One region of the Brevibacillus sp. NSP2.1 genome, then DNA from elsewhere that is predicted to be linked to it. Evidence: riboswitches for the same ligand, from Rfam matches in the RefSeq annotation. Region 1 holds a riboswitch; each other region holds the start of a gene.

What was found. A riboswitch is a leader RNA that binds a small molecule or an ion and turns the genes downstream of it on or off. The one in region 1 is predicted to bind cobalamin.
Region 2: it holds a riboswitch for cobalamin, as region 1 does, so the genes downstream of both, cobO (cob(I)yrinic acid a,c-diamide adenosyltransferase) here and M655_RS17795 (ABC transporter substrate-binding protein) in region 1, are expected to answer to the same signal.
Region 3: it holds a riboswitch for cobalamin, as region 1 does, so the genes downstream of both, nrdI (class Ib ribonucleoside-diphosphate reductase assembly flavoprotein NrdI) here and M655_RS17795 (ABC transporter substrate-binding protein) in region 1, are expected to answer to the same signal.
Region 4: it holds a riboswitch for cobalamin, as region 1 does, so the genes downstream of both, M655_RS04850 (energy-coupling factor ABC transporter permease) here and M655_RS17795 (ABC transporter substrate-binding protein) in region 1, are expected to answer to the same signal.

The regions. Positions count from the first base shown of each region.
Region 1 is NZ_CP048274.1:3,656,173-3,663,820, forward strand. It holds gene M655_RS17765 (GNAT family N-acetyltransferase) at 1-664, shown strand, start outside; gene M655_RS17770 (hypothetical protein) at 784-1,767, opposite strand; gene M655_RS17775 (sigma-70 family RNA polymerase sigma factor) at 1,737-2,285, opposite strand; gene M655_RS17780 (methyltransferase domain-containing protein) at 2,344-3,354, opposite strand; gene M655_RS17785 (heme ABC transporter ATP-binding protein) at 3,351-4,157, opposite strand; gene M655_RS17790 (FecCD family ABC transporter permease) at 4,154-5,191, opposite strand; gene M655_RS17795 (ABC transporter substrate-binding protein) at 5,239-6,273, opposite strand; cobalamin riboswitch at 6,564-6,770, opposite strand; gene M655_RS17800 (M24 family metallopeptidase) at 6,786-7,648, opposite strand, start outside.
Region 2 is NZ_CP048274.1:4,459,988-4,467,635, forward strand. It holds gene cobJ (precorrin-3B C(17)-methyltransferase) at 1-1,284, opposite strand, end outside; gene cbiB (adenosylcobinamide-phosphate synthase CbiB) at 1,384-2,343, opposite strand; gene M655_RS21595 (histidine phosphatase family protein) at 2,340-2,963, opposite strand; gene cobS (adenosylcobinamide-GDP ribazoletransferase) at 2,960-3,700, opposite strand; gene cobU (bifunctional adenosylcobinamide kinase/adenosylcobinamide-phosphate guanylyltransferase) at 3,697-4,236, opposite strand; gene cobD (threonine-phosphate decarboxylase CobD) at 4,233-5,339, opposite strand; gene cobO (cob(I)yrinic acid a,c-diamide adenosyltransferase) at 5,339-5,878, opposite strand; cobalamin riboswitch at 6,162-6,381, opposite strand; gene M655_RS21620 (MarR family winged helix-turn-helix transcriptional regulator) at 6,577-6,996, shown strand; gene M655_RS28370 (MFS transporter) at 7,013-7,297, shown strand; partial or broken gene M655_RS28375 (MFS transporter) at 7,312-7,648, shown strand, end outside.
Region 3 is NZ_CP048274.1:2,598,641-2,606,288, forward strand. It holds gene mnmA (tRNA 2-thiouridine(34) synthase MnmA) at 1-323, shown strand, start outside; gene M655_RS13160 (hypothetical protein) at 343-675, shown strand; gene M655_RS13165 (ACT domain-containing protein) at 709-1,221, shown strand; gene M655_RS13170 (alpha/beta hydrolase) at 1,347-2,168, opposite strand; cobalamin riboswitch at 2,343-2,540, shown strand; gene nrdI (class Ib ribonucleoside-diphosphate reductase assembly flavoprotein NrdI) at 2,694-3,053, shown strand; gene nrdE (class 1b ribonucleoside-diphosphate reductase subunit alpha) at 3,040-5,124, shown strand; gene nrdF (class 1b ribonucleoside-diphosphate reductase subunit beta) at 5,189-6,142, shown strand; gene brnQ (branched-chain amino acid transport system II carrier protein) at 6,627-7,648, shown strand, end outside.
Region 4 is NZ_CP048274.1:1,001,673-1,009,320, reverse strand. It holds gene M655_RS04890 (IS4 family transposase) at 1-30, shown strand, start outside; gene M655_RS04885 (hypothetical protein) at 506-1,000, opposite strand; gene M655_RS04880 (hypothetical protein) at 1,281-1,415, shown strand; one part of gene M655_RS04875 (IS3 family transposase) at 1,578-1,836, shown strand; one part of gene M655_RS04875 (IS3 family transposase) at 1,836-2,728, shown strand; gene M655_RS04870 (hypothetical protein) at 2,797-2,958, opposite strand; gene M655_RS04865 (energy-coupling factor ABC transporter ATP-binding protein) at 3,255-4,106, opposite strand; gene cbiQ (cobalt ECF transporter T component CbiQ) at 4,111-4,902, opposite strand; gene M655_RS04855 (energy-coupling factor ABC transporter substrate-binding protein) at 4,899-5,183, opposite strand; gene M655_RS04850 (energy-coupling factor ABC transporter permease) at 5,180-5,944, opposite strand; cobalamin riboswitch at 6,091-6,287, opposite strand; gene M655_RS04845 (quinone-dependent dihydroorotate dehydrogenase) at 6,442-7,533, opposite strand.

The sequences.
Region 1 (7,648 bases):
TACGGTCGGCATGGTGATCGTGCATGAATCGTGCCGCGGCCGCGGATACGGGCGCGACCTGATGCAAGCCTGTCTGGCTGCGGTGCCGGGCGATACGACCATCATGCTCATCGCTACAGCCGACGGGGAGCCGCTCTACAAAAGCCTCGGCTTTGCCACCGTCGAGCGCATCCACAAGTTTGTGCGCCCGGGCGGCAAGCTCGCAGCACCGCCGCTCCCTCCAACAGCGACGTATCAGATCGTCCCGATGAGCGAAGCGGACTTCGCAAGCGTCGCCTTGCTGGACCAGCAGGCACTCGGCAGCCGCCGCGAGCATTTTCTGCAAGCACGCATGCGGCAAGCAGCAACCTGTCTGGTAGCGAAAACCGAATCCGGCACGACCGTCGGCTACGGCTTTGCCATCCAAGGGCCAGTCAACCTGATCGCCGGGCCGATTGTCGCGCAGGATGCCGACATGGCGATCCAGTTGCTGGGCAAGCTCACGGAAAACCATCCGGGCCAGGTGCGCATCGACGTACCGGATGGACAGCCTGCCTTCCTTGCTTTTTTGGAGCAAAACGGCTTCCAAAAGGCGTCCCACCCGCCTGTCATGGTCGCGAATGCAGATCGCTTGCCGCCCCGGGCCGGCACGTACTTCGCCATCGGCGCGCAAATATACGGCTGAGTGCTGTGGGCAAGCACATGCCTCGCCAATTGCCTTGCAGCAACGAACAACCGGACCTTTTCCTCGTGACGGGAAAAGTCCGGTTGTTTTTTTGAGAACGCCACGCCGACAGCCGTGCGTCACTCGCGATAGCGAATTTGCTCGAGCACGTTTGGCGGAAACAGCTTTTGCAGGCTGCTATTGTAGCGGCTCCCGTCTTCTGGCATCTGCATGTCTTGCACGCGGTACGTTTGTCCGTCGTAAGCGAGATAAAAGACCATCGGAGCGCTGACGCCGGAGGAATGCGCCGGATTTTTGCTCAATACTTTCACCCAGGCGTACACGACCCTGCGCTCTGCATTCGGGGCCTCCACTCCCAACAGCTCCAGACTGACCTCTCTGTCATTCGGCAGCCAGCCCAGCTTGGTTTCTTCCGTCTCCAAATAGCTGCGGACGATCGGCTCGACCAGTTCGCGGTTCGCGGGGGAAATGCCTTTTTTCACCTCGACGAACACATGTCCGAGCTGCTTGCCTTGGGACAGCACCTGCAGCTTCCAGACACCCGGATCGGGCAATGCGATGCCGGATGGAAAATGCCCGGACGCATCGTGCAGCGGCCCCATCACCTGATAGCTGCCCAGCTCGATGCGCTTGCCCGCACTGCTGTAAGCGACAAGCTCCACCCGAGACAACTCGCTTGCGTTCAACAGCCAGATGAAGCGCTGTGTCTGTCCTTCGTACAGGCCGTCGGGATCGGTCATCGCCCGGACAGGCTTTTCCCCTACATAGGAAAAAGATTGCTGCTCGTACGTAGCCGAAATGAGCGGCATCGGCTTCCACAAATCCGGCGCGAGCAGTTGGCCGCCCGGCAGCAGCTCTGGCACGGGCGGTTGGGGATGGGCGGCATGCTCGGCTGGCTGTGGCAGCGGCAAAGCCGTCCAGATGAGAAAGCCCAGGACGAGGACAGTCGCTGGCATGGCGAGCCTTTTCCAGCCGCTCCTTCTCGCTTCCCGGCTTATCCGCGTTCTTACCTGATCCTTCATCGCTTCGGTAAAGCGGACGTCGCGAAAAGCGGTTTGATCGGCCCTGTCCTTCAAATCTGCGAGCCATCTGTTCTCGTCCATTCCCACTCACTCCCTTCCGCCAGACTCTGCTTCAGCCGTTGTCTCGCCCTGTGCAACCGGGTTCTGACTGTTCCCTCTGACACTGCGAGCACAGAGGCGACCTCGCTGATCGTCAAATCGGCATAGTAGTGCAGGACGATGACCTGGCGATACAGCGGAGGAAGCTGCAGCACTTCCGTCACAAGCTGATCCCGCTCTGCCTGGTCGAGCACGAGATGCTCCGTGGACAGCTCGCCGTCTTGCCTGATCCACGAGCGAGGCAGGATATTCCGAAACGACCAGGAGCGCAAATGGCCTTTGCATTCGTTGACCGCAATCCGGTACAGCCACGTATGAACCGTGCTCTCCCCGCGAAACCGGGGCAGATGCCGATACACTTTGACAAACACTTCTTGAGTTATATCTTCAGCCAGACTGTGATCCTTGACCAGAAAAGTGACCAGCCGAAGGACCCGCGTCCCGTACTCTTGCATGATCTGTTCGAATGCAGCGTCTGCCGTAGGCTGCAACGTATCCAAGGGCGCGACCTCCTTCACGCAAATCCTTTACTGGTTAGATGCAGCCGCGTAGATTTTGTTACAGGGAAGGGGCGGAATTTTTTTTGGCAATGATCGTCCAGCGCGTCGCCGCCCCCGGAGCGCCCGGTGGTTCCGCAAACGGATAGCCGCCGTGCTGCCAGCGATCCAGCTCGTACTCTTCCGTCTGCTCTGGCGGCTGGCTGTGGTGGCAAACGACGTTTTCCCTGCTTTGCACGACGTTGTAGCCCGAAGATTCCAGGAGCAACTCCAGCTCTCCCGGCAACAGCAGCGCCAGCTCGCGCTCCACTCGGTAGCGCGGCTGCTCCACCTGCTCCACAAACGTCTCATAGGTCAGCGTATAGCGGAACTTTTGCTCGGCAATGAGCGTTTCTCCCTCGACTTTTTGGTACACCATCCGGTCCGGAAAAACAAACTTGCGCTGCATGAGCGACCATTTGCGGTTCACAGGCGGCAGGAGCAAGTCAATCGCCACTGTTCCGCCTTCTGTCAAATGCCGGGCAACGACCGAAAGCAACTGCCGCTGTTCCTCTCTACAGGTCGCCTGCTGAAAAATGCCTTCGGGCAGCAGCACATGAGTGAAACGGCGATCGAGTTGCAGCTCCTGCACATGTTGCTCGATCAGCTCCAGCAGCACCTCGTTGTCCTTGAGCATGCGCCGCTTCTTTTTTGTCGCGATCTCCAGCATGTCAGGGCTGTTGTCCACGCCGCAGACGGACAAGCCGCAGCGCGCCAGCTCAATGGCAATGCGCCCGGTGCCTACGCCAAGCTCCAGCACGGACACCGGGGCTTGCTCTGCTTCTTGCAGCAGCCAGTTGCGGTAAAACGCGATGCCCGCTTTTCCGGCAAACTGGTCGTAATAGGTGGCTTCCAATCCGGAGTATGTGGCCTCCGGAAGGCGCACATGTCGCCCCTCTCCTTGCATCCCACAGGTCGTACAGACCGAGCCTGCCAAATGCGAAAAAGGCACCCCTGGTGGGACGCCGTTTTTTGTATCGCCTAGCCATTCGTCGTAGCGGAACTTGCATACTTGGCAACTGTACACACTCATAATGCTTTGACCTCCTGTCGCGATTGCTGGACGCGGACCGCTTCCGAAAAGAAATAAACGTGTTTTTTCCCCGTGATCGGATGGGTGACCACCTCTGTCTCTACCCCGAAAACATCGCGAATCAACCCGGGTTCAAGCACTTCCTCCGGCGTGCCGGAAGCAACCAGCTCCCCGTCGCGAATGACGTACAGCCGATCGCAGTACATGGCGGCGATATTCAGATCATGCAGCGAGGAAAACACGGTAATCCCGAGCGTCTTGACCAGATCCATCACCTGTAGCTGGTACCGGACGTCCAGATGGTTGGTCGGCTCGTCCAATACGAGAAACTCGGCTTGCTGGACCAGCGCTCTTGCAATCAATACGCGTTGCTTTTCTCCGCCAGACAAGGAAAAAAAACTGCGCGAGGCGTACGCCTGCATGCCGACCCGCTCCAGCGCCTCTTCACAGATGCGGCTGTCCGCCGGGGTATCGGTTTGAAACAGCCTTTTATGGGGTGAGCGCCCCATCATGACGATTTCCATGACGGTAAAGTCAAACTCGATCGACGACTCCTGGCGCACGACCGCCATGCGCTGCGCATTTTGCCGGGCGGTAAGCTGGTACACGTCAGCCCCGTCCAGGGAAATGAATCCGCTGCGCGGCTCGAGCGCCCGATAAATGCTTTTGAGCAGGGTGGACTTTCCGCTGCCATTCGGCCCGATCAGCCCCACAAATTCACCGGAGCGAACCGTCAGGCTAACATCGCGCAAAATCGTTTTTTTCTCCAGCTCGACCGAAATGTTCTCCACATGCAGATTCATCGCCCGCTACCTCCGAAAGAATATGAGCTGCGCATCATCAACCAAATAAAGAACGGACCGCCGCACAGCGCCGTGATAATCCCGATCGGCAGCTCTTCCGGCGCAAACGCAAGCCGGGCGATCACGTCCGCCCAGATCAGGAAAATGGCCCCGAACAAGGCGCTGACAGGCAGGACGCGACGATGGTCCGAGCCGACGATGACGCGAACGATATGCGGCATCATCAAGCCGACAAAGCCGATAGACCCGCTGATCGAGACGATGACGCCCGTCAAAAGCGCGGTAATGACCAGCAGCAGCTTGCGAAATTGCACCGTATTGACGCCCAGCGTCCCCGCCGCTTCTTCGCCCATCAGCATCGCATTGAGCGAACGGTATTGTGTCAACAGGACAATCAGACAGATGACGACGATCAGCGTCGGTATGGTCAAATACTCCCACTTCCCTCCGGCCAGACTGCCGCTCATCCAGAACAGGACAGAGCGGATGCCGTGCTCGTTGGGCGCGGAAAAAATAATCAGGCTGGTGATCGCAGACAGGATGGCGGAAATCGCGATGCCGGCCATGAGCAGACGCACCGTCGAGTTTTGCCCGCCGATGCGGGACAAGGTAAAAATAAGCAGGATCGAGACGAGCGATCCGGTGAAAGCACCGAAAGAAAGCGCGAATTGTCCGTACATGCTGAATGCTCCGAACAAAATGACCAGCGTCGCTCCGGCCGATGCGCCCGAGGAGACTCCCAATATGTACGGATCTGCGAGGGAGTTGCGAACCAGAGACTGGATCGCCACCCCCACAACAGACAGGCCGGCCCCGACGACAGCTCCCAGCAGGACGCGGGGAAACCGAATGTCCCAGATAATGGTCTGTTCTCCTTTTGACCAATCCACTTCCACCCATTGATTGACCAGCGGGAGATTCGCCAAGGCAATTTTCCATACCGTCGCTGGTTTGATTTCCACCGAGCCGAGTGTCACCGCAAACGTAATCGAGACGACAAGCCCGATCAGCAGGGCAACGATGATGAAGGGCATCTTGATCTTGTGCAGGGCCGTTCCCTCCTTGTCTAAGCAGCCGTTTCTTATTTGAATGTATCCGGGTGCAGACCTTCCGCGAGAATTTTCAGCGCGATCGGTGCGCGTACCCCTTCGGACGCTGCGGACAATGGCAGCACGATCAGACGTTTGTTCTGGATCGCTGGCACGTCAGCCAGTTCCTTTTTGGACAACAGGAAGTTTTGTTTTTGCTCGATCGTCTTGTCGCCGTAGTCGACCACGACGATGACGTCTGGCTTGCGGTTCACGACTTCTTCCCAGCTTACGGTCGCCCAGCCTTTTTGAATGTCGTCGAACACGTTTTTGCCGCCTGCCGCTTTAATCAGAGAAGTCATGTAGTTGTTGGCAGCGGTCAGCGGCTGGTCTTCTCCGCTGTCGTACACGAACACGTTCAGCGGCTTGTCCACCGTGCCGATTTTGCTCACGGTTTGCTCGATTTCCGCTTTCATTTTGCCAATCAGTTCGTTCGCCTTATCTTCTACGCGGAAAATGCGGCCGATGTTTTGGATATCCGCGAACACGTCGTCAATGGTCGGGCCTGGCTTGTTCGAAGACTCTTGCAGGTACGATTTGATTCCCGCCTTTTCCAAGTCCTCCATCGAGCCTACGCCTTTGTCGCCAAATGCGCTTTTCCAGCCTGCGTAGACGAAGTCAGGGTTTGCGGCCAAAAGCACTTCTTTGGTCGGATACTTGTCAGACAGGACTGGTACCTTGTCGTAGTCGGCTTTTAGCTCAGGCAAAATGTGATCGTCCAGGTACGCGGTTCCGACCATTTTGTCAGCCAACCCCAGCGCGAGCATGACTTCGGTTACGTGCTGGTTCATTGTCACAGCGCGTTTTGGCGCTTCCGGGTACGTCATCTCGATCCCGTTGGTCACAATCGTGACGGGCTTGTTGTCAGCAGCAGGCTGGGCCGTTTGCTCCGAGCCAGCATTCGCCACCGTGGATTCGGTCGTAGCAGGTGCTGCCGAGCTGCATGCGGACAAAAGCAGCATAATCGCTGCCAGCGCTGCCATCCAGAAACCGTGGAAGGCTTTTTTTCTCATACGGATTGTACTCATCTGGTAACCCCTCTTCTTTTGTTGTTGGCATGATGAAAATGAAACGTTATGTAAATCGTAATGATTACGAATTACACCTTTACTATACAGAGAGCCTGCTTGTTTGGCAACACAGGAAATGCATCACCCCTTTCACAGCCTCGACCGCCACGGCGATGTTCATAGAAAAAAGCACCCCCCAGTTTCCAATCGGGAGGTGCTTGACATACGTAGACATGCCTATAGATTCGGCGTTGCCAATGACGCCTGTTCCTAGTCTGCTTCCACATCTGTCCCATCCTCGTGGGTCGATTGTAAATCATCTCATGGCAGGTCTCCTGGCTTACGAATCATCATCCCCAGCGCCCTTCCCATTTTTCGTCGCGCGAAAAACAGTGGCTTTTTTGCTGGACACTCCTCGTTACAGTGGCGGGACCGCGCCGGATTTTCACCGGACTTCCCTATTAAGCTGGCGGAACCAAACGATTCCGGGCAGCACCATCAGATTCATATAAAATTGTGAGTTTGAAGCCTTATCCGATCACCGTCAGTTTTTTCGGGAACTTGCTCAACACTTCTACGCCTGTTTCGGTTACGAGCACATCGTCCTCGATGCGCACGCCGCCTGCTCCCGGCAAGTACACCCCTGGTTCAATGGTGAACACCATGCCTGGGCGCAGCGTTTCCTGATTTTGCCCATGCACGGACGGATATTCGTGCACATCCATGCCGAGGCCGTGCCCCAGACGGTGAATGAAGTAATCGCCGTAGCCTTTTGCGGCAATGACGTCGCGAGCGGTCTGGTCGAGATGGGCAAACGTCACCCCTGGACGAACTTCGGCAATCGCCGCCTCGTTCGCTGCCAGCACCGTTTCGTAAATATCGCGCAGTTGCTCGCTGATCTGGCCGACAGCAAACGTACGGGTAATATCGGAAACGTAGCCGTCCGCTGCTACCCCGATGTCAAACAGGAGCAAATCGCCTTCCTGCACTTTGCGCGAACCAGGCGTTCCGTGCGGCAATGCCGATTTTTCCCCCGCCAAAACCATCGTGGAAAAAGACGGGCCGTCCGCTCCCAGACGCTTCATCTGGTATTCCAGCTCCGCGACGATTTCCATTTCGGTCTGGCCGATTTTGAATGTTTTCAACGTCTCGCCGAGTGTATCTTCAATCAGTTGGACAGCCTTTTGCAAACGAGCCACTTCGTCTGCCGATTTAATCAGGCGCATTTCGCGCAGCGGCTCTTCCACATCCGCGTAGCTCTCTGCACAGATGACTTGTCCCAGCGCCTCGTAACGCTCTACGGTCATGTGGCTTTTTTCGATGCCCAGCTTCTTCAGGTTCGCTGGCAACACTTGCTTGAGAAGCTCGTAAGGATTCTCAATATCCGTATGCG
Region 2 (7,648 bases), 800 kb from region 1:
GGCAGTCGGCACGCGCAAAATCATCTGGTGGTGCGGCGTGTATTCGATCTCGCCCTTTTCACCCGCCACCTCGGCAATGGCCATCATTTGCTGCGGCGTAATTTTTTTGTTGGCGACGCCTGGACTGACCGCAAATTCGAAAATCATTTCCGGCTGAAACGCCGAGGCTGGACGCACGTTGCTTGCTGTGGCAGGCGTCGTTTCGATGCCTTTGGCTGCATGGATCGCATTCAGCGCCTGCATCGCCCATTCGAATGGCGGACGCTCTGCTTCGGGCTTTGCTGTCTCCACCTTTTGCTCGACTGGCGGCGCTTCCAGAACAGCCGTACTGGTCGCCGTGCCGGAAAACGCCGCTTCCGGCGCCGTTGGCTTCGCAGCTTCCCCAGCCAGCACAGGGCGCTCGCTCGCAGGCTCCGCTGGCTTGGCCGCAGAGGCGTTGACGCTTTCGCCGCTTGCTTCGAGCGACCACGGTTCGTTTTCCACGCGCAGGCGCTGGTGCGGCTTCAGCGGCTGCTCATCCGCAGACAGAGTGTACTTGCGCTGATAGCCGCGCGGCGTAATCATTTTGCCATCGTAGACAAACGTCGAAGAGTTCCCGATAATGACCGTCGTCAGCATGCCGATGTCGTGCTCGAGCATTTGCGCAAGCGTCGTCACGACAACCGTCTCGCGCTCGCGGTAGGCACTCTTCACAATACCGACAGGGGTATCTGGCGAGCGGTATTGCAGCAGGATGCGCTGCGCCTCGACGATCTGCCGCGTCCGCCTGCCGCTGCGCGGGTTGTACAGCGCAATGACAAAGTCGGCCATCCCGGCTGCGTCAATCCGTTTGGCAATCAGCTCCCACGGCGTCAAGTGGTCGCTTAAGCTGATCGTGCAGGCGTCGTGCATAATCGGAGCACCGAGGATCGCGCCACAGGAGTTGATCGCCGAGATGCCCGGCACGATTTCGATCGGAACGCCTGTCGCTTCTGTCCAGCCTTTTTCCACCAGCACCTCGTAGACCAGTCCCGCCATCCCGTAGACCCCGGAGTCGCCGCTGGAGATGACCGCTACTTTTTTGCCTTCTTCCTCCGCCTGACGCACCGCCTCGCGCGCACGCGTCACTTCCTCCGTCATCCCGGTGCTGACGATCTCCTGGTTGGTCAAAAGTCCGCGGATCAAATCCACGTAAGTCGAATAGCCGATAATGACGTCCGACTCTTGCAGTGCCTCCCGCGCCCGCTTGGTGATATGCTCAAAACTTCCTGGGCCAAACCCGATCACAAACAACTTGCCGCTCATACGGCCCCTCCCCTTTCCATTGCCTGCGTGTCGCAGGCAGCCGTTATCTCGTTCGTTCTCATTTCTTCCGTTGTCTTACGCTTCGTTTCAAGTGCCGCCCTATATAAAAGCAATGGCAGCCGCAATCGCCAGGCACACGAGCAGGCACAGCAAGGAGGTGAGATACATCAGCCGAATCGTCGCCATAATATCCGCCGCAGCCAACGGCCGATGCGCATCCCCGAGCCGCGCCCGGTTGGAAGGCACTCCCTGGTAGTAGTTGAGCCCGCCAAGTTGCACGCCCAGCGCGCCAGCCACTCCCGCTTCCGGCAGCCCGCTGTTCGGGCTCGGGTGCAGATGCGCGTCCCGGCGAATCATCGCCCAGCACTGTCGCCAATCCAGCCGCTGCAGCCCGCTTGCGATTACCAACAGCAATGCCGTCAGCCGGGCGGGTATGTAGTTCATCGCGTCGTCGAAGCGGGCGGACGCCCAGCCGAGATTTTTGTACATTTCGTTTTTGTAGCCGACCATCGAGTCCAGCGTGTTGGCTGCCCGGTACGCCATCGCTAGCGGCGCGCCGCCAATCGCGGCATAGATCAGCGGGGAAACGATCGCATCGACGATGTTTTCCGCCACCGTCTCCACGGCCCCCCGGCAAATCTCCGGTTCGTCCAGTTGATCCGTATCGCGGCCGACCACCATCGACAGAGAGCGCCTCGCCGCTGCCATGTCCCCGGCGAGCAGGTGGCGGGCGATCTCCAGTCCCGCGTCCGCGAGTCCTTTTGTGGCAATCGTCGTGGAGATGAGCCACGCGCTCAACACCCACGAGAGCAGCGGATGAATGAACGCCGCTCCCCATAACAGCAGCCAGACGACCGCGTAGCTGCCTGTGACGATCAACAGCGGGAACAGGACGCCAGCCAGCTTCAGTTGCGATTCCTGCTTGACTGCCGCGCGAATGACCCGTTCCAGCCGCGTAATCCACCAGCCGATCATGACCACCGGATGCGGCAGGCTGCGCGGGTCGCCGACCACCCGGTCAATCACGTATGCCGCGCACAATATCCATACTTCTGTCATGTTGTCCCTCTCTTTAAGCCTTCCAGCCGTAGTCTTCGCCAGCGTCGCCCGTCCCATTGCGCCAGCAGGGCCTCTCCGTGCCCTACGCCATCTACGTGCCAATATCGCTTAGGGTCGTTTTCCAGCCAAACCGCCTGAAACCAGCGAATCACTCCCCCGTGCGCGACGCAAACCGTAGTCTCGTCCGCAGCCGCTTGCCGCTGCTCCAAAAGCTTGCGCAGCCAGCCGTCCACCCGGTGCCCCAGTTCCTGCAAGCTCTCGCCATTCGGCGGACTGCAGCGATACGGGTCGTCGTACCAGCGGACAGCCCGCTCGGCATCCGAGCGCATCAGCTCCTCGTAGGTCAAAAGCTCCCAGTCGCCAAACGACAGCTCGCGCAAAGCCGGGACGGAAATGATCGGCAGCCCCCACTCGTCTGCCAGCGGCCGGGCCGTTTGCGTGCAGCGGAGCAAATCGCTTGCGTACAGCGCGACAGGCCGTTTTAGTTGCTGCGACAATTGCCGCGCCAGCTCGCGCGCCTGCTGCTCCCCCTTTTCGTTCAAAGGAATGTCGCTATGCCCGAGATATTTGCGCTCCCGATTGCTGTCTGTCTCCCCGTGCCGTATCCAGATCAACTTCATGTCCACCAGCTCCCGACCAGTACGAGCAGCATGACCGCCTCGCCGCTCTCGATAGCTGCTCCGTAGCAGTCTCCGTTCAGGCCGCCGAGCTTGCGGGCGACCGAGCGGGAAAACAACAGCACGAACAAAAGCGAGACGACCATTGCCGCGACGACCTGCAAACCTCCGGCGAACCAGCCAGCCGCGGCGAGAACGATGTATCCGGCGGCGATGGCGACAGGCGACAGCCCTGCACTGATGCCTTTGCCGATCCCTTTTTCCTGCGATAAATACGGCCACAGCCGAATCGACAGCAGCACATGTGTCCGCGCTATGGCAGGAACGAATACGAGGCGCACACCCCAGCCAGGATGCGCAAGCTCCGCGACGGCCCCTGCCTTGAGTAAAAGTAGCAAGATCGCGGCTAAAACCCCCATCGCGCCCACGCGGCTATCTTTCATGATCGCGAGCACTTGCTCTTTTGGCCGGCTGCTTCCCAGTCCGTCCGCCAAATCCATCCAGCCGTCCAGATGCAGTCCGCCTGTGATGTACACCCAGACAGCGAGCGTCAGCACGGCGGACAGCCACGGGCTAAAGAGCACAAGCCCCGTCTGGTGGACTCCCCATAGCAAAATACCTATGACCAGCCCGACTGCCGGATACCAGTTGACGCTTTTTTTCCACGCCTCGTCGGACGGGCGCAGCCACGGAACCGGAATCCGGGTGAAAAACGCAATCGCGTGCCAAAATGCATTCATCCTTTGATCCTCCACGGGATTCCGGCCATGACCGCGTAGACCGTCTCTGCCTGACGCGCAGCCCGCTGGTTGACGTCGCCCAGCGCGTCTGCGAACCAGCGGCCGAGCCGATTCATGGCGACACCGCCCAGCCCGACCTCGCTCGTGACCGCAATCACTTTTTGCGGGGAGCGCTGGACAAGCCCAAGCCACGCCTCTGCCTCCGCAAGCAGCGCCTCTGTGTGCGCCTCGCTTCGCCACTCTGCTTCCTCGACGCTCATCAGCCGATTGCTCACCCACGTCGACAGGCAATCGATCAGCACGACGTCGTAAGGTGTGCTAGCAGGCTCGTAGTCGCACAGCCGCTCGCCGACCTCCACGCTGCCCCACTGCTTCGGCCGCCGCTCCTTGTGCCGCTCGATCCGCTGCCGCATTTCCTCGTCCCACGCCTGACCCGTCGCCACGTACAGGACGCGCTCTCCGGCCTGTTGCGCCAGTTCTTCCGCAAAGCGGCTTTTTCCCGAGCGCACGCCGCCTGTCACCAGCACAAGACTCATCGCTCCCCGCTCCCTTCGCTGTGTACCTCGCGCAAGGCCGCGATCAAGCGCGCATTGTCTTCTGGCCCGCGAACGGCGATGCGCACGTCATGCGCCGTCAATCCGGGATACATGGCGCAACTGCGAATCAGCACGCCTTTTTTGCCGAGCCGCTCTTGCAGTTGTGCGGCTGGCAAGCCCTCCGGCGAGCGAAGCAGCAAAAAGTTCGCCTCCCCCGGCCAGACCTTCCAGCCCAGCTCCCCGCGAATAAACGCGACCAGGCCAGCGCGCTCCCTGGCGACCAGGCTGCGTGTCCGCCGCTCGTACTCATGCTCTTGCAAGCACAGCTCCCCCGCCAAAAGCGCAAGCGCATTCACGCTCCAGCTCACCTGCTTCGCGCGCATTTTCGCAATCGCGTCAGGCTGGGCGATCGCGTATCCGAGACGCAAGCCGGGGATCGCGTACATTTTCGTCATCGACCGCAGCAAAATGACGCGGGGAAAGCGCTCCAGCCGACTTGCCAGCGTAAACTGGCGGCTTTCTTCCACAAAATCGAGAAACGCCTCGTCCACGACCAGCCACGTATCGGTCTGGGCCGTCCAGTCCGCCATCTGCAACAGCTCCTGTGGCTCATACAAGATGCCAGTCGGATTGTTCGGCGAGCCGACAAACACCAGATCAGCCTGTTCGAACAGACGGTACAGCTCGGCGCTGTCGGCCTTGTAGCCGTTCTCTTCTTTTCCGTAGCAGCCGATGACGGTTGCGCCAAACTGCTCGGAAAGCTCTGCATATTCCGAAAAGCAAGGATAAATCACGCCGACTGTTTGCGGCTGCAGCCCGAGAATCGCGAGCGCCATCGCTTCTGCCGCTCCGTTCGCAGGCAAAAGCCATTCCTTTGGCAACTGCAACCGCTGCGCCAACGCCCGGCGAAACTGGCGATGCCCAGGGTCCGGGTAACGCAGCACGGCAGACAGCGAGGCCAAAAGCATCTCGCGCACGCTGTCCGGCATGCCCAGCGGGTTAATATTGGCACTGAAATCAAGGAATTGGCCCGGCTCCATCCCAAAGCGGTCCGCTGCCGTCAGCAAATCTCCGCCGTGGCCGTACGCTTCCAATACGTTCATCAAAACTCTACCCCCAGCACCGCTGGTATTCCTTCATCGTAGTAATGCTTGATCGGCTTCATCTCTGTCACGAGATCGGCCATGTCGATGATTTCCTGCTTGGCGCTCCGCCCCGTCACGACCAGATGCACATGGCTCGGCCTGTTTTGAATCGCTTCCAAAACGTCCGCGAGCGGCAGCACGTCCACAATCGGAAAACGGTCGATCGCCAGCGCATTGTTCAGCTCGTCGAGAATGACGACGTCGTACTCGCCCGAAGCGAGCTTTTCCCGGGCGAACGCCCACGCTTCCTGCAGCGCCGCGCGATGCTCCTCCGGCGTCTTCGTCCAGGTGAAGCCTACGCCTTTTTGCACGATTTCGATGCCCAGCTTGTCGAAGATGATTTTCTCTCCGTACGTGCGCTCCGGCGACTTGATGAACTGGATCATGATGACCTTTTTGCCTCGTCCAGTCGCGCGCACAGCCAGCCCCACCGCGGCTGTTGTCTTTCCTTTGCCGTCTCCGGTGTAGACCAAAAACAGGCCCCGCTTGTTGCTCAAGTACGCTCACCCCCAAAATAAACTGTAGGCCCCGTTGCCCATCCCTAATAATTTTCGGAGGCACAGCGCTCCAAAAATGCAGTTTAGGCTCCGTTGCCTATTTCAAATGTTTTCCATAGCCTCGTTATTTACCTGACTGAAAAAGTGAAGAGTTTGCCGATTTGCTTCCTGTTTCGCTTTCCGCGTACAAAAAAACGCCTTGTTTCCCCAAACCTCCAAGGAAAACAAAGCGCGGATAGCCGACTGCAACAATCCTCACCTCATCCTTTGACCCGAAGGAAATCAGTGGACATCAAAACAGGCAGGTCTCCTGGCTCAAGGATCTTCGCTCTTCTTCCTCCTTCCCGCACGCTGGCGTGCAGTGGATGGCGCCGTTGCCAAGAAGAAGAGCTCCTCTTTTACAGTGGCGGGACCGCGTTGGCTTTTCACCAAACTTCCCTTTTAACCTCGCATTCGCAAACTATCGCTTGCGAAAAACAAGGACCTGTTTTTCTACCATATTCAAATGTCGTTCTTTTCTATGACAAGCACTTGCTTTAATAATAGCAAATGCTACCGGGGATTCAAGCAAAAGCTGCGGATAGGAACATACTGGGCATTGATCTTTGTTTTGTGAACTAATTATTTGTACACAAATCTTTTGTGTGCGTGTTATCTTATTCTTACATCGATTTCCAATAAAATATTTGGAGGTACATATGGATCGGATTGAGGATTGCTATGGGTTTCTTCTCGGGAAGGCGTATCAAAAAATCTGGCAAATGGAAAAGGCCAAATTATCGCCGTACGGGATTACTCCCGTGCAGTTTGTTCTATTACATGCGCTATGGGAAAAAGATGGCCAAAAAGGTGTGGAATTGGGTAGTCGGCTTCGCTTGGATGGAGCAACCATCACGGGGGTGCTCGATCGACTGCAAAATATGGGGCTCATCGAGCGTCGTTCCGATCCCAATGATCGCCGGACGAACTTGATTTTTCTGACTCCGCGAGGCAAGGAATTGGAACAACCTCTGAATCAGATCAGTGACGAAGTGAATCAAGAAGCGATGTCCATATTCAGTGAAGAAGAAGCGAAATTATTCAAAAACATGCTGACCAGATTGGGATTAAACTCATAAGGAGTGCGTTGAGACTGTGAAGAGCAAAGTGCATTACGCGTGGATCATTTTATTTGTCACCTTTTTCGCATTGTTGGCTGTGCAAGGAGCAAGACTTTCTTTCGGAGCATTTATTGAACCTTGGGAGAATGGCTTTGCCGCGGATCGAGGTACCATTTCTCTCATCTCCACATTGAGTTTTGTCATTTATGGCATATCCCAACCAATAGCAGGCAGGTTGATTGACCGCTTTGGTGCCAGGTCCATTCTCTTAGGCAGCACACTTCTGGTTGGTCTGAGCATTTTTTCACGCAATGGGTAACTTCCCTCTGGCAATTGTTTATTCTCTATGGTGTCTTCGCTTCCATTGGTGTTGGAGGTGCCTCCAATGTAGCCGCAACCATTATGGTCACAAATTGGTTCAATAAAAGGCGTGGACTCGCATTCGGAGTAATAGAGGCTGGCTTTAGCGTAGGCCAAATGGTAGTTGTGCCAGCCTCACTGTTTTTCATACAGTGGTTTGACTGGAAAATGGCTGTTGCGGTATTGGGTCTCTTTTTACTGATCGTGGTATTTCCCGTCATGATGTTTCTTCTGAAGAATCATCCTGCCGAAAAGGGTTTGCAACCGATAGGAGGTTCGCCACAGATCGCAGATGAAAGACAACAAATAC
Region 3 (7,648 bases), 1.1 Mb from region 1:
AAGACCTGGAGCGCAACGTCCTGATCGTCGGCGAAGGCTCCAACCATCCCCGCCTGTATTCGAGTAGCTTGCTGGCGACAGACGTAAGCTGGGTGAGCGCGAACAAGCCGACCGAATCGTTTGCGTGCACCGCGAAATTCCGCTATCGCCAGCCGGACCAGCAAGTGACGGTGCACATCCGCGAGGGCAACACCGTAGAAGTCGTTTTCGCCGAGCCGCAAAAAGCGGTTACTCCTGGCCAAGCCGTCGTCTTTTACGATGGGGAAGTGTGCCTGGGCGGAGGTACGATTGACAAGGTGCGTTTGATCGACAAAGAGAATTGAATAACGGGGGAAGCGCTTGGTGGATGCTACGAAAAAGTCAAAAGTGATTATTGTTTCGTTTTTGGCGGGAGCGCTTTTGCTGGGAATACTCGCTTACGTGGGGATGTCGGCCACGAGCAACGAGCACATGACCGTGATCGAGAGCGTCATCAAGGAAAAGGGTGGCGTGATTGAAGCGGGTGGTGTGACAGTGGTTCCTCCCGAGGAGAGTCCCTTCCCGAAAAGCGGAAAGGGCAACACCATCTATCGCATCGTGTACACGAAAGATGGGCAAAGCCTGACAGCCTGGTATCGCTCCGATAACCATTCCTCGATTATCAAGGAACCGGAAGAGTGGATTCTTCCGCATTAAGGATTAACCTGACTGGGAGAGTGAGGGGATTACATGACCCAATATGCTGGACTTCGTGAATTGGCCCAATTGATTCGCAGACTGGAGCCGCAGCTCACAGGGGCGTCCCTGAGCATTTTGGCCCATGAAAATAAAGAAGAGATCGCTTCGCTTCTGGTGGATGGACTTGGCAGCGGCGTTTCGGTTCAAAACAGCTCCGGCGAGTACGCCAACCATCTGGCGAATTTGCGCGTGGGAGCGAACAAATACACGTTTGCCCAGGACTGGCGCGAAGTGTACATCAGCGAGATCAACTACTGCGCCTGTCGGATCCCTCCGGGCGCTCACGGTCTGTTGGTGCACCATACCGACTATCCGGGCGTCATTTACGACGTGTCCCGCAAGCTGGCTGACCACGAGATCAATATTTCCAAGATGAATGTGTCGCGTGAGCAAAAGGGGAAAAACGCCCTGTTGATTTGCGTCACCGACGAAGAGATTACGCCAACTGTCGTAGCTGCCATCGAGGAGCTGCCGCAGATCAACAAGGTGTTGTCTCTGCAATAGGCGAAAAGAGCAGTAGTGCATGCATGGCCGCTCATCGTTTTCGTATGGGCGGTTTTTTGCGTGTGCCGACTGCCTTGTTTGCTTGCTTGTGTGCATGGAGCGAGGCAAAGAAAAAACTGCCCTGACTAGCGGGCAGTTGGCTTGGAAGCAAAGCGAATGGCGTGACTGATGAGGACGTGCAGGACAGACGTGTGGTTTTCGTCCGGAAATTGGCGGAACGACGCTTCGATCTGCCCGTTGCCCATGGCGGACAACCGTTCAGCCATCGCCTGCGCCTTGACGTTGACGTGGAAGCGGCCGTCGTTTTCCAGCTCCCCGATGGCGAGCAGCGCTCTGACCCGCAAGTCGTCTGTGAGCAGGGACGGCAGGCGGCGCTCCTCTTCCAGCAGGACGCTTTCGTTCCAGTGGATCGACGGGCTGCCGGCGATGTAGCATTGGTACGCGTGTGGCCGGGTCAGCAAGGCATGCAGCACGAGCAAGCCGCCGAGCGAATGTCCGAAAATCGTTTGCCGCGTGCGGTCGACGGGCAAGTCCTTTTCGATCGCGGGCTTCACCGTGTCTTCGATGAAGCTGAGGAAGCCTTCTGCCCCGCCCATTTCCGGCCATTCGCCGCCGCGCGGATGAGCGGGCAGCTCGGATGCGGGAACGACATGGGTGAAGTCGTAGTAGCGCGATGGGTGGAACGGCGCTTCTGTCGGGTAGCCGATGCCGACGACGATGGCCGGATCGACGCCCGTTCTTTCCGGAACCCGGCATTGCAGGCGAATCGCTTCGGTCATGGTGCCAAACACCGAGTTGGCATCCAGCAAGTAAATGACCGGGAAGCCGGACGGCGGCAAAGCCACGTCGGGGATGCTGACGAAGATGTGGAACGTGCGGTCGTTGTATGTCATTTTTCTCGTTTGCGAACGCGGAATGGCTACTGCTTCATAAACCGTGCTTTCCATCAGGGGTCACTCTCCAATCGGCCGGTGGCGTTACCTTTTTTGTGCATGAAACCTATTATATGGACGCAAACCAGAGATTGGCAATAGAGAAATGAGAGAGATTATCAGTCGCCAAAATAGAGCATGCCGAGCTTGACTCCTACGATATATTGAGGTAAAGTAAGTTTTACCAACTACATATTGATGCGGACAGGTGTTTGCCACGCTATATTTGGTAGACTTAATAGGGAAGTCGGTGAAATTCCGACGCGGTCCCGCCACTGTGATGAGAGAGTTCCATTTGGTTTTTGCGCCACTGATTCAGCCAATCGGGAAGGCACGAATGGAGCGATGACCCCGAGCCAGGAGACCTGCCTGACCGTCAGCACTGTGTAACCTACGGGAGATAGGGAAGTGTTCGAGCGCTCCATTCGTTTTTCGGCGGATGGATACGATGGGGATCATCATGCGCATTCGACATTTTGGCGTCGGATGCGCTTTTACTTTGGCTAAAAAAGTATAGAACAGCAGTAAAGGATGAGGGACATGTTAATCGCTTTTGATTCGAAAACAGGAAACGTGAGACGATTCGTCAGCAAGCTCGATCTGCCGCACGTGGAGATTGATCCGGAGATGGTGATCGACGAGCCGTTCATTCTGGTCACGTACACGACAGGCTTTGGCCAGGTGCCGGAGAAGGTGGACCGTTTTCTGAAGCGGAATCATGTCTATTTGCGCGGCGTGTCAGCCAGCGGCAACCGCAACTGGGGAGCCAGCTTTGCCAAAAGCGCAGACACGATCGCCAGCCAATATGGCGTTCCGGTCATTTCCAAATTCGAACTGTCCGGTACCGGCCGTGACGTGGAACAATTTACGAGTGGGGTGGCAGCAATTGCGACACATTGAATTGAACAACCAACTGATGCAGCGAGGAAGCGACGGATTTTACCAACTGGAAAAGGACAGAGAGGCAGTCGCGGTCTTCATGGAAGAAGTACAGGCGAAGACGATGACCTTCAACAGCGTGAAAGAGCGCATGGACTATTTGATCGAAAATGACTTTTATGAAAATGTGTATGAAAGCTACACGGTTGAACAGGTCGATGAAGTGTTCCGCCTGGCGCATGACGCTGGTTTTCAATTCGCTTCGTACATGGCTATCTCCAAGTTTTACAAAGACTACGCCCTGAAAACAGACGACAAATCGATGTATCTGGAGCAGTACCCGGATCGGGTGGCGATTGTGGCGCTCTCGCTCGGGCGCGGAGACTTCGAACTGGCGAAGCGGCTGACCGTGTCGATGATGGACCAGCGACTCCAGCCGGCGACGCCGACGTTCCTCAATGCGGGGAAAAGCCGCCGCGGCGAAATGGTCTCCTGCTTCCTGCTGGAAATGGACGACTCCTTGAACTCGATCAACTACGTTCTCGGCACTTGCATGCAGCTTTCGAAAATCGGCGGCGGCGTGGCCGTCAACCTGTCCAAGCTGCGCGGGCGCGGAGAGCCGATCAAAGGCGTCGAGGGCGCAGCCAAGGGCGTCATGCCTGTACTCAAGCTGCTGGAGGACGCGTTTTCCTACGCCGATCAGATGGGGCAGCGCAAAGGCTCCGGGGCAGCCTACTACAACATCTTCGGCTGGGATATCAACGAGTTTCTCGATTGCAAAAAGATCAATGCCGATGAAAAGTCGCGGATCAAGACGCTGTCGATCGGCCTGATCGTGCCGAATGTGTTTTACAAGCTGGCAGAGGAAAACAAGCCGTTGACAGTGTTCGCTCCTTACTCCGTCTACAAGGAGTACGGCGCCCATCTGGATGATCTGGATCTCGACGAGATGTACGACGAGCTGGTGGCAAACGAGCGCGTCAAGAAAAAGGTAGTCATGAGCGCCCGCGAAATGCTCACCAAGATCGCGATGATCCAGATGGAGTCGGGCTACCCGTACATCATGAACAAGACGAACGCGAACAAAAATCACGCGCTGAAGGACATCGGCTCCGTGAAAATGTCCAACCTGTGCACGGAAATTTTCCAGCTCCAGGAGACGTCCACGATTACCAACTACGGCGAGCCGGACATCATTCGCCGCGACATTAGCTGCAATCTCGCTTCCTTGAACATCGTCAACGTGATGGAGCACAAAAAAGTGCGCGAATCCGTGCGCGAGGGCATCGAGGCGATCACCGCCGTGAGCGATGTGACCCGCGTGGAAAATGCGCCAGGCGTGCAGAAGGCCAACCGCGAGCTGCATTCCGTCGGGCTGGGTGCGATGAACCTGAACGGCTACCTGGCGAAAAACAAGATCGCCTACGAGAGCGAGGAAGCAAAAGACTTCGCCCGCACGTTCTTCATGATGATGAACTTCTACTCGCTGGAAATGAGTATGGAGATCGCCATGGCCAAAGGGGAAACCTTCATGGGCTTCGAGCAGTCGGAGTACGCCAAAGGCACGTATTTTGACAAATACCTCGCAAACGACTACCGTCCGCGCACGGAAAAAGGCAAGCAACTGTTCGCAGGCATGCACATTCCGACGCCGGAGGATTGGGCCGCGCTCAAGCAAAAGGTGCAGAAGAACGGACTGTATCACGCGTACCGTCTGGCGATTGCGCCGACGCAGAGCATTTCCTACATTCAGAATGCGACGTCGAGCGTGATGCCGGTTGTCGAGCACATCGAAACGAGAACGTACGCGAACTCGACGACCTACTACCCGATGCCGTATTTGTCGCAGGAAAACTATTTTTACTACAAATCTGCCTATGTGATCGACCAGTTCAAAGTGATCGATCTGGTCGCCGAAATCCAGGAGCATGTGGACCAAGGCATTTCCACCGTGCTGCACGTCAACAGCAACATCTCGACCAGAGAGCTGGCGCGCTACTATATTTACGCCGCGAAAAAAGGCTTGAAGTCGCTCTACTACACGCGCACCAAGCATTTGACGGTAGAAGAGTGCATTAGCTGTGCCGTTTAAGCCGTTTACTGTGAGGAACCATCCGGCATGGAACAAAGTTTTTTCAGAGAAGAGGAACGCCCTAATGAAAGCTGTCAATTGGAACAGGCCAGACGACGATTTTACGATGACGTTTTGGAACCAGAACATCATGCAGTTCTGGACCGATGACGAGATTCCGCTCTCGGATGACAAAATGTCCTGGATGGAGCTCAGCGCTTCGGAACGGGACACGTACAAAAAAGTGCTCGGCGGACTGACGTTGCTCGACACCGTGCAAGGCGGCGTCGGGATGCCGAAAATCATGGAGCATGTGGACGGGCTGCAGCGCAAAGCCGTCCTGGCTTTCATGGGCATGATGGAGCAAATCCACGCCAAATCGTACAGCAGCATTTTCACGACGCTCGCGGCCACGGAGGAAATTGACGAAATTTTTGCCTGGGTGGAGCAGAGTCCGCATCTGCAAAAGAAAGCGGCGCTGATCGCAAAGCGCTACCAGGAGATCGAGACGCCAAAAGATTTGTACATGGCGATGGTCGCCTCCGTTTTTTTGGAAAGCTACCTGTTTTACAGCGGCTTTTTCTACCCGCTCTTTTTGGCCGGGCAGGGCAAGATGACGAGCAGCGGCGAAATCATCGACCTGATCGTCCGGGACGAGAGCATTCACGGCCTGTACGTCGGCGTGCTCGCGCAGGAAGTGTACCAGCGGCTCAGCGTCGTGGAGCAGGCGACGGTCAAAGAGGAGCTGTACGCGCTATTGCACGAGCTGCACCAAAACGAAGAGGAGTACACTGTCTCCTTGTACACAGAGATTGGCCTGGCGGACGAGGTGTTGGCCTACGTGCGATACAACGCGAACAAAGCGTTGATGAATCTGGGGCTGGAGCCGTTTTTCCCCGAGGAGGAAGTCAACCCGATCGTCCTGAACGGGATTCGCACGCACACGAAGCAGCATGATTTCTTCTCGAAAAAAGGCAATGGCTACGTCCGCACGCTCAACGTCGAGCCGCTGACGGATGACGATTTTCGCTTTGAGTAAAAAAGTTAAACGATCGTTTAAAAGGGTTGCTGTCTACAGACGGCAGCCTTTTTGTCGTGCCCGTTACGCGAAAAGGGGCGAGCGGCGCGCATGCACAGGCGCGCGCGAAGTAGCGGATGAGTTGCCCACATTCCTTCCTGTGAGATTTTCTCAATCAAGAATCTTTTATAGAAAGGAATAAAAGAATTCTTCATTTTAAAATACCTTTTCATTCATATTTATGTTATAAATAAATGATGTGTCGGCTCTTTTGATTGCCACCCGGTCGAGCCGAGTTGGGCTTAGGCTGGAACAGCAATGCGGCAGTGACGAGAGTCGCAGAATCATCGAGTCATGCGTCTGGAGGACTGATTTATCTGACAATGAATCCAGTGTTATCCAGTTTGGCTGGAGGCTGGACGAGCCGCTAGACTTCGTGAATTTTTTCACTAATCTGAGGGTTCCTTACAAGGCCCTTCGTTCTTACTCACAGGAGGTTTTTGTCATGCTTCAAAAAGTTTCATATTCGTTTATCGTCATCATCGGATTTATGCTGTTTGCGCTGTTTTTCGGAGCAGGCAACCTGATTTTTCCACCGATGCTGGGACAGATGGCGGGAACGAACGTCTGGGAAGCCAACGCCGGTTTTCTCGTGACAGGGGTTGGCTTGCCACTTTTGGCAATTACAGCGTTGGTGTATTCAGGTAAAGACGATTTGCGTTCGCTCGCAAGCCGTGTGCACCCGCTGTTCGGTCTTGTTTTCACGATTTTGCTCTATTTGGCGATCGGGCCGTTTTTTGCGATTCCGCGCTCCGGGAATGTTTCGTTTGAGATCGGGATCAAGCCGTTCTTGTCCGAGCAGGCCGGGCCTTTTCCGTTGATTGTGTTTACCGTCTTGTTCTTCACGCTCGCTTGCCTGTTGTCGCTCAATCCTGGAAAAATTATCAATGTAGTCGGAAAAGTCTTGACACCGATGAAGCTGACGTTTATCGGCATCATCGTCCTGACGGCGATTGTGTATCCGATCGGCGAGCTGCAAGCGCCAGTGGGCGATTACCAGTCCAAGGCGTTTTTCAAAGGATTCCAGGACGGCTATTTGACGCTGGACGCGCTCGGGGCGTTTGTATTCGGCATCATCATCGTCAATGCGATCAAGGAAAAAGGGGTTACGTCGAAAAAGCAAATTTTGCTGACGTGCGCCAAAGCAACGCTGATTGCGGGTGCGCTCCTGGCGTTTTTCTACTCGGTGCTTGCCTACATGGGCGCTTCCAGCGTGGAAAAGCTCGGCCATTTGGAAAACGGGGCGCAAATTTTGGCCAAAGTGTCGAATTATTACTTCGGTTCTTACGGCGGCCTGCTGCTCGGCCTGATGATTACTGCGGCGTGCCTGACGACCAGCGTCGGATTGATTACGGCGTGCTCGTCGTATTTCCACGCGATGTTTCCGCGCATTTCATATAAAAAGTTTGCCGTCATTTTGGCTGTGTTCAGCACGCTCGTCGCCAATATCGGGTTGACTGCGCTCAT
Region 4 (7,648 bases), 2.7 Mb from region 1:
ACATCCAGAGGGCGACAGAAAAGGAAGTAAGTGTTGTTTGTTGTTGTCGATGTTGTAATAAATGTATAAAACTACCAAATGGATAGTGGCTACCTTTTGCTTGGCTGTTCTCGTTTTTGGTTGTGAAGTTGAAAATGTCATTCAGAATAATTTGACAATAGATGGATTCATTTTTTATGCAACGCTAATGACTCAAACATTAAAATTTATTGAAACAAACTATACCTTCCATGCATGCTGCTACAAACTTACTTATGGATTGACGCAGGCAAAAGATTAGAGCCGCTTCCCGATTAAGAAATCGTCACGGCTACGGATCGGGGCCGCCAAACGTTTCGACATAGCCGCTCCCCCCACATCTCCGCCACATAAAAAAACGGCGCCGACCATGCTGCTCGTTTAGTCGCGCGCCTATCCCCAATTGAACTTATACTAGATGACATTATTCATATCGTCGGAATGGCGGCTGGCTTTCACATCTAAATAATGGAAATGCTCCCACGCTTCAGGCAAACCCTTTTTTCCACTTCTCCATCAAATCCCGATACGTCTCGCCGTATTTAATAGCGTGCTCGATGTGCGAATAGTTCAACACCATATCATCGCCCTTGCTCTCGCAGCAGGCGAAAAACAGGCTTTCCATCAGGTTGTGGTTTTCAATCGAGTTCGTAATATGAATGCAATCATCAAGAGCGTCACTTGCGTCGTGCTTGTAAAACAGAAACGTCCCTTCCTTGAACGGCCCTTTTTGCGTGGCGTCCTTCCAGATCAGCATGCCGAGCGTAATGAAATAGCCCTCCTGAAAGCGGATGACCCCCGTAATGACAGAATCAATCGTGGTGGGAATGATCGCGATCGAGCTGCTTAGCCGATGGACGTATTCATACAAGGCTTTGTTGGTTTCTTTCAAATCAAAGCTCGAAACATGAACGAGCTCTTTATCCCTTAACTTCTCGACAAGCTGTTGCACACAGAGCGTCTTGTTCAAAGCTGAAATCACAATCTCACCACTTCTCCCGTTTTAAGTAGGTCCCTTCTCTTTTATTCGCTAGAAAAAGACATATCCCTACAAAATTCGCCGACTTTCTCAACGACCCGCTCGGGAGCCTGTCTCCGTACAGGCAAATGCGGCCCCGTCAGCAAACGAACAGAATAAGCGGTTAGTAAGCCAACAGGATAACGGGGAGTAAAACGACAGGACAAGCAGTAAGCGTGACGGTCCCAGACGGCTGCGCATAAGATAAAAAGGGCGGATATCCCTACGGAAATGAGGCTGGAAAATGAAGCAGAACAATGGTTTTTCTGCGGAAGATCTGGCGTTGATGGCTGCCGTGCTGGTTCTGTTGGGCGATTTTTTGGCCTTTTTATCAATCCTGAAAGACCGGCAGGAAAAAGCAGAAAAGAAGGACAAGTAAGCATGCAAAACAAGCGTGTTTACATACGCACCTTTCGCTACAGAAAAAAGGAAAAGCCCTTCTCGTCTTGTGCAGGCCTGGTATTATCCCCTCATGGTAGACAGTGAAAAAAGACCTCATGGTATGATGAGATCAACACTGTTGACCGGAGGGGATTTTCTTATGCCGCCACGTAAAGGGCAAAAACAGCAGCAATATGACGAAGCAACGAAGAGCGAAGCAGTACGTTTGCGGGTTGAGGAGCATTGGAGCTACCCAATGATAATGGAGAAATTAGGCATTAAAAGTAAGACGCAGATTCGGGAGTGGGTACAGAAACGGCAAAACGGTGAAACGTTTGAAGACTATAGAGGGCGATGGATCAAGAAGTATTTCAGCAGTCTAGAGGAAGAGAACAACTACTTGAAAGCGCAGGTCGAATACCTAAAAAAGCTCAATCCAAATCTACACGGGGAGGGAAGTTGGATAAGCAAACCCGGTTTAGGACGATCGAAGAAATGAGTCGCAAGTACGCTGTGGTCATGCTATGCGAAATAGCGGAGGTCTCCCGGGCGGGCTACTACAAGTGGAAGGCGACGGAGAAGGTTCGTAAGGTACGTGTGGAGCAGGATGCCGACCTAAAGGAACATATACTGGCAATTCACCGCATTCGCCCATACTTTGGGTATAAACGAATGCGCACGGCTCTACGCAAAGAGGGACTACAAGTAAATACGAAGAAAGTTCGCCGACTGATGCGAGAATTGGGCATCCGCTCAGTGATCCGCAAAAAGCGTCCATTTGCCGGCCGCAAGCCCTCCATCGTGTTCAACAATGTCCTTAATCGCCAGTTCGCTGCGGACGAGGCTAGAAAGAAATATGTAACCGATATTACCTATATTCGAGTCGTCGATGACTTCATTTATCTGTCCGTGGTCCTGGATCTGTATAATAACGAAACGGTTGCTTGGGAAGTGTCGGAGAGAAACGATCTTGATCTTGTGCTGTCTACGGTGAAGCAACTGGGTAATGGAGATGCGATCCTGCACTCCGACCAAGGATTCCAGTACACTACCAAGACATACGCAAATCTGTTGCAAGAACAAGGGCTAACCGGAAGCCATTCCAGACGGGGGAACTGCTTCGACAACGCTTGTGTTGAATCGTTTTTTTCACACCTGAAGACGGAAAAGTTGTATCTGGAGAAACCAAGAGATATAGCTCACGCTCGCAAACTGATCGCTGAATACATCGAATTCTACAATACAGAACGGTTCCAGAAAAAACTCGGCGACCTCTCCCCAGTCCAATACCGGGAATCGATCGCCGCTTAAGATAGCGTCTTTTTTTAGTGTCTACTTGACGGGGCTATGACCAGGCCGAGAAGGGCTTTTGGCGCGGGCTACGACTTTCCTGTCAAATACTCGTCTTTCGCCTTTTTTTCCTGTTCTTCGTTGGTCATTTCTTTTTCCAGGACATTGAACATGAGCTGGTCTTTGACTTTGCCGGGGAATTCTTTTTGCTCCACGCCAGCAAGCCCTGAGCTCAAGGAATCGTGTTCCATCGCGATACCTCCAGAGGAATTTTGAGGTTAAGATGCCCCAAAAAAACAGCGGCCATGCACGGCGCTCGGAAACCACCCATACACGGCGTTCGCCACCAATCAGCGCAATCCCCGTTATCCGGCAGGCAGGAAAAGCCCCATTGAAGAGAATGAGACAGCGCCAAGCAAAAGCGGTCATCCAAAACGTCAAACCGACCACAGGCTCAGCAGCCGCCCCCCTTTCTTATGCCCAAAACCGCGCGACGTTTGGCACGCAAAAAAGCGGCCGCCGAGACGACCGCTTGCCTGTACCTTATCTACCGGACCATCACCTGTCCGGCCAGCCGTGTTTTTAATTCCTCCAGCGAACACGGAATCCGTTCGCCCGCCTCCCGCCTCCATTCAGGCGGCAACGCATCCCACAGCTCGGCGATCAGCGGCATGCCCAAATGCAGGCTTTCCAGCATTTCTCTTCGCGCCAGCGCCTCCTGGGGCTCTCCGGCAAAAATCAGCCGGCCTTCATCCATGACGCAAATCCACTCCGCCCATTCGAAAGCGATGTCCATATCGTGGGTCGCCATCAGCACGGTCGTGCCGTTTTGGTGAATGGCATCCAGCTCGCGCAGCAAATTTTTGGTCTGGTAACGGTCGAGGTAGGCCGTAGGCTCATCCAACAGCAGCAGCTCCGGCGCAAGCACCATGACCCCGGCAAGGGCGAGACGCCGCTTTTGTCCCAGGCTGAGGTGGTGAATCGGAACGTCCGCCAGCTCTGTCATGCCAAACGCGTCCAGGACAGCCCGCACTTTCTCGCGGATTACGTCGGCGGGCAAGTTCCGGTTGCACAGCCCGTAGGAAATATCCTCGGCGACCGTGCTGGCGATCAACTGATGCTCCGGGTCCTGAAAGACCAGCCCGACTTTTTGCGTCATCTCTTGCAAGGCAGCGCGTTTGTAGCTGAGGGGCGTTCCTCGCCACAGCACTTGCCCTTGCTGCGGCTGGATGATGCCGTTCCCGTGCAAAAACAAGGTGGACTTGCCGCAGCCGTTTCGCCCGAGCAAGGCGCATTTTTTCCCCTCCGGAATGCCCAGGGACAACCCTTTCAGGACAGGGCCACGGCCGCCTGGATAGGCGTAGTGCAAATCAACAAATTCCAACAGCCATGATGTCAAAGCATTACCCTCCTGTCCACCACTCCAGCAAAATCAGCAAAATACAGCCTGCGATTGACTCTGCTTCATATCGGCCGGAGCGAGAATGAGTGTGCAAGGAAAGCACCTGCAGGCTTTCCCCGAAGCCTCTCGCTGCCATCCCTTTGTACAGCGCATCGTACTTGCGCATGGACCTGACGAACAACTGCGCGGCCAGTCCGCTCGCATCCCGCAGCATCGCCCGGAACCCGCGATGGCCTCCGCGCGCGCGCTGGGCAATCCACAGTTGATGAGAGACGCCAAGCAGCACGAAAATAAAACGGTACATAATCATGAGCAAATCCGTCACGATGACCGGAAGTTTCAGCTTGCGCAGCACTTGCAAAATCTCGGCAAACGGCACGGTAAACAAGACAAAAGCAAAGCAGGCGAGGCTGGCCATCGTCCGCCAAAAAAGCACCCACACCTTGTCGAGCGCGCTTGCCGGAACGTAGACCAGATACGGCCCGATCTTCCACGCCGCAACTGCCTGGACGACCGCCCCTGCATCCGCTCTTACTGCTTCCAGCAACAGCGCCGGAAGCCCCAGGACAAAAAACGACAGGGACAGGATGAAAAATCCGAAATAGAAACGGACGGGAATACGGGCATACACCATTACCCATACTCCCATCCATAGACAAATCGCCATCTGCAACCATTCATGTCCCGTCAAAACGAGCAAAATCAGCACGCCCGCAAACAGGAGCTTGTGCTCAGGCGGCAAAAATCGCAGCCGGTTTTGATAGGAAAGCGAATCAAGCTGCTGCCAATTCATTTTTTATGCTTATCCAGCCGGCCCTTGTACAATCCCACGGCATAGCCGACAACGCCCGCCCCGAGCGCCGCTTGCACCGCGAACAGCAAGCTCTCTGTCTCGCCGCCTGGCGGTTCAAGCAGCGGCTCGAACCACGGCTCGTAAGCAGGGGCGATTTCCTTGATCGCTTCCTCAGCCGCTCCATCTGCTCCCCCGAACTCCGAATCCTGCACCAACAGCAACGGCACAACCGCCAGCAAGACTACGCCCAGGAGCAGCAGCCAGTTCATCCCTTTTTTCACAGCGATTCCTCCCGTTTCAGCAGGCGAAGTTGCGCCAGCTCTTTTGCATTGTAAGACTGCAGCCAGTTCCAGACGAGCACGGTCAAAAGCCCTTCGCTGATCGCCAACGGAACTTGGGTGATGGCAAAAATTCCTGCGAATTTCGCGAACGATGCCATAACGCCGCCGGATTCAGCCGGGAAAGCCAAAGCCAACTGCACGGAGGTCACGACATAAGTAGCCAAGTCTGCGAGCGCAGCAGCAGCGAATACGGCCAAACGCTGTCCGCCGTTTCCGCGCACGATCAGGCGATAGACGCCGTAAGCTACCATCGGCCCTACTACTGCCATGGACACCGCATTGGCTCCAAGCGTCGTCAGCCCTCCATGCGCCAAAAGCAGCGCCTGGAACAGCAGCACCAGGCTGCCGAGCACGGACATGACCCACGGGCCAAACATGATCGCGCCAAGCCCGGTTCCCGTCGGGTGCGAGCTGCTGCCCGTCACCGAAGGAATTTTCAGCGCAGACAACACAAAGGCAAACGCGCCGGATACGCCGATCAGCAGCTTCATTTGCGGATGCTCCTTGACGATTTTGTTCAAGGAACGAATGCCGAAAATAAAAAATGGAATAAATACTACCCACCAAAACAGCGCCCAGCCCAGCGGCAAATACCCTTCCATGATGTGCATCGCGTGGGACGTCTGCGGTTCATTTACGAGAAAATAAAGGACAAAGCCTGCAATCAACAGACAGGTCGAAACGAAACGGGATCGATTCAAGACATTTCCTCCTCCTTTGCTGTTCTTTCTTTTTTCACCAACAAAAAAACCTCATCCGCTAGCAGACGAGGTATGCGCACAAAAACAACAGACCGTTGGCACAGTCCTATTGCTTCGTATTCACCGCTCCTTTCCGCGAAGGTATTCCTGGGTGTGGCAAGTAGGTAGGTCTCCTGGCTTTCAGCTCATCGCGCTCTTTGTCCTTCCCCATATGAATATGAGTGGCTCTATCTCAAAGAGAACTCCCTGATTACAGTGGCGGGACCGCTCGGGACTTTCACCCGATTCCCTGTTACCCTTTATGCGGCTTGCACATAAAGGCACCTATCGCCGACGATATGCAATTGTTAGATAGTTCTTGCTTGTCCCACATTATTATACAGAATCAAGGGAAAAAGCGGAAGAATATAATCAGCGGAGTATAACTGCGTAAAAAAACCGATGCCCCGCCATTCCGGGAGTCATCGGTCTTTGTTGCATCCGCTTCTTTTTTATGCTTACGACCTGGCGTCCACGCCGACCGCTTCGCTGATGTGGGAAAAGCCGTCGCGCTTCAACAGTTGCAAAAGCTTTTTGTTGATTTGCTTGGAGATGCCCGGGCCTTGATAAATCATTCCGGTGTACACTTGCACGAGACTTGCGCCCGCCCGGATTTTCGCGTACGCATCTTCCCCCGTGAAAATGCCCCCTACGCCAATGATCGGCACCTTGTCGCCCACTTCCTGGTAAATTTCTTTTACCCAGGCAGTCGAACGCTCTGTCAGCGGTTTTCCGCTCAGTCCTCCCGCTTCCTCGGCATAGTGATGCCCTTGAACGGCTTCACGCGACAAGGTCGTATTGGTGGCAATAATGCCGGAAATGCCCTCTTCCACCGCTCCTTGCACGACATCGCGCATGTGCTCGTCGGACATGTCGGGGGCTACTTTGAGCAGAATCGGCTTTTTCTGAATGCCGCGCGCTTCCATTTCCGCCGCTTTTTCGCGCACCGCCCGCACCAGCAGCCGCATGCTCTCGGTTTCCTGCAAATCGCGAAGATTGGGCGTATTCGGAGAGCTGATATTAATGACGAAATAATGGCCGTACGAATAGAGCATGTCCAGGCATTTGATATAGTCAGAAGCCGCTTCCTCATTGGGAGTGACTTTGTTTTTGCCAATGTTGATCCCGATCGGAACATCGGAATACGCGTAATCGACCAGGTGCTGCGAAGCCAAATAAGCACCGTGGTTGTTGAAGCCCATCCGGTTGATGATCGCCTCGTGCTCAGGCAGGCGAAACAGGCGCGGCCGCGGATTGCCCGGCTGTCCTTGCGGGGTCAATGTCCCGACTTCCACGAACCCGAACCCGAGCGCACCCAGTGCATGATACACTTCGGCATTTTTGTCAAAACCGGCGGCGAGCCCTACCGGATTGGGAAACGTCATTCCCCACAGCTTTGTGGCAAGACGCTCGTCCTTCACCTGAAACATCATTCGCAGCAAGCTTTTTCCCGGAGCAGAATCTTCCACCAGCTTCAGGGCATCAACCGTTCTTTCATGAATCTCTTCCGTATCCATCTGGAACAGATATTTCCTAATGAGCTTATACATCCCGGCTGCACTCCTTACTCCATTTTTACCTCATTGTAGAATACCACACTTTATTTATCGTGGGCTAACCTTTATACGCGATACATATTTCCAGCCGGGCAAACAAACCATAACA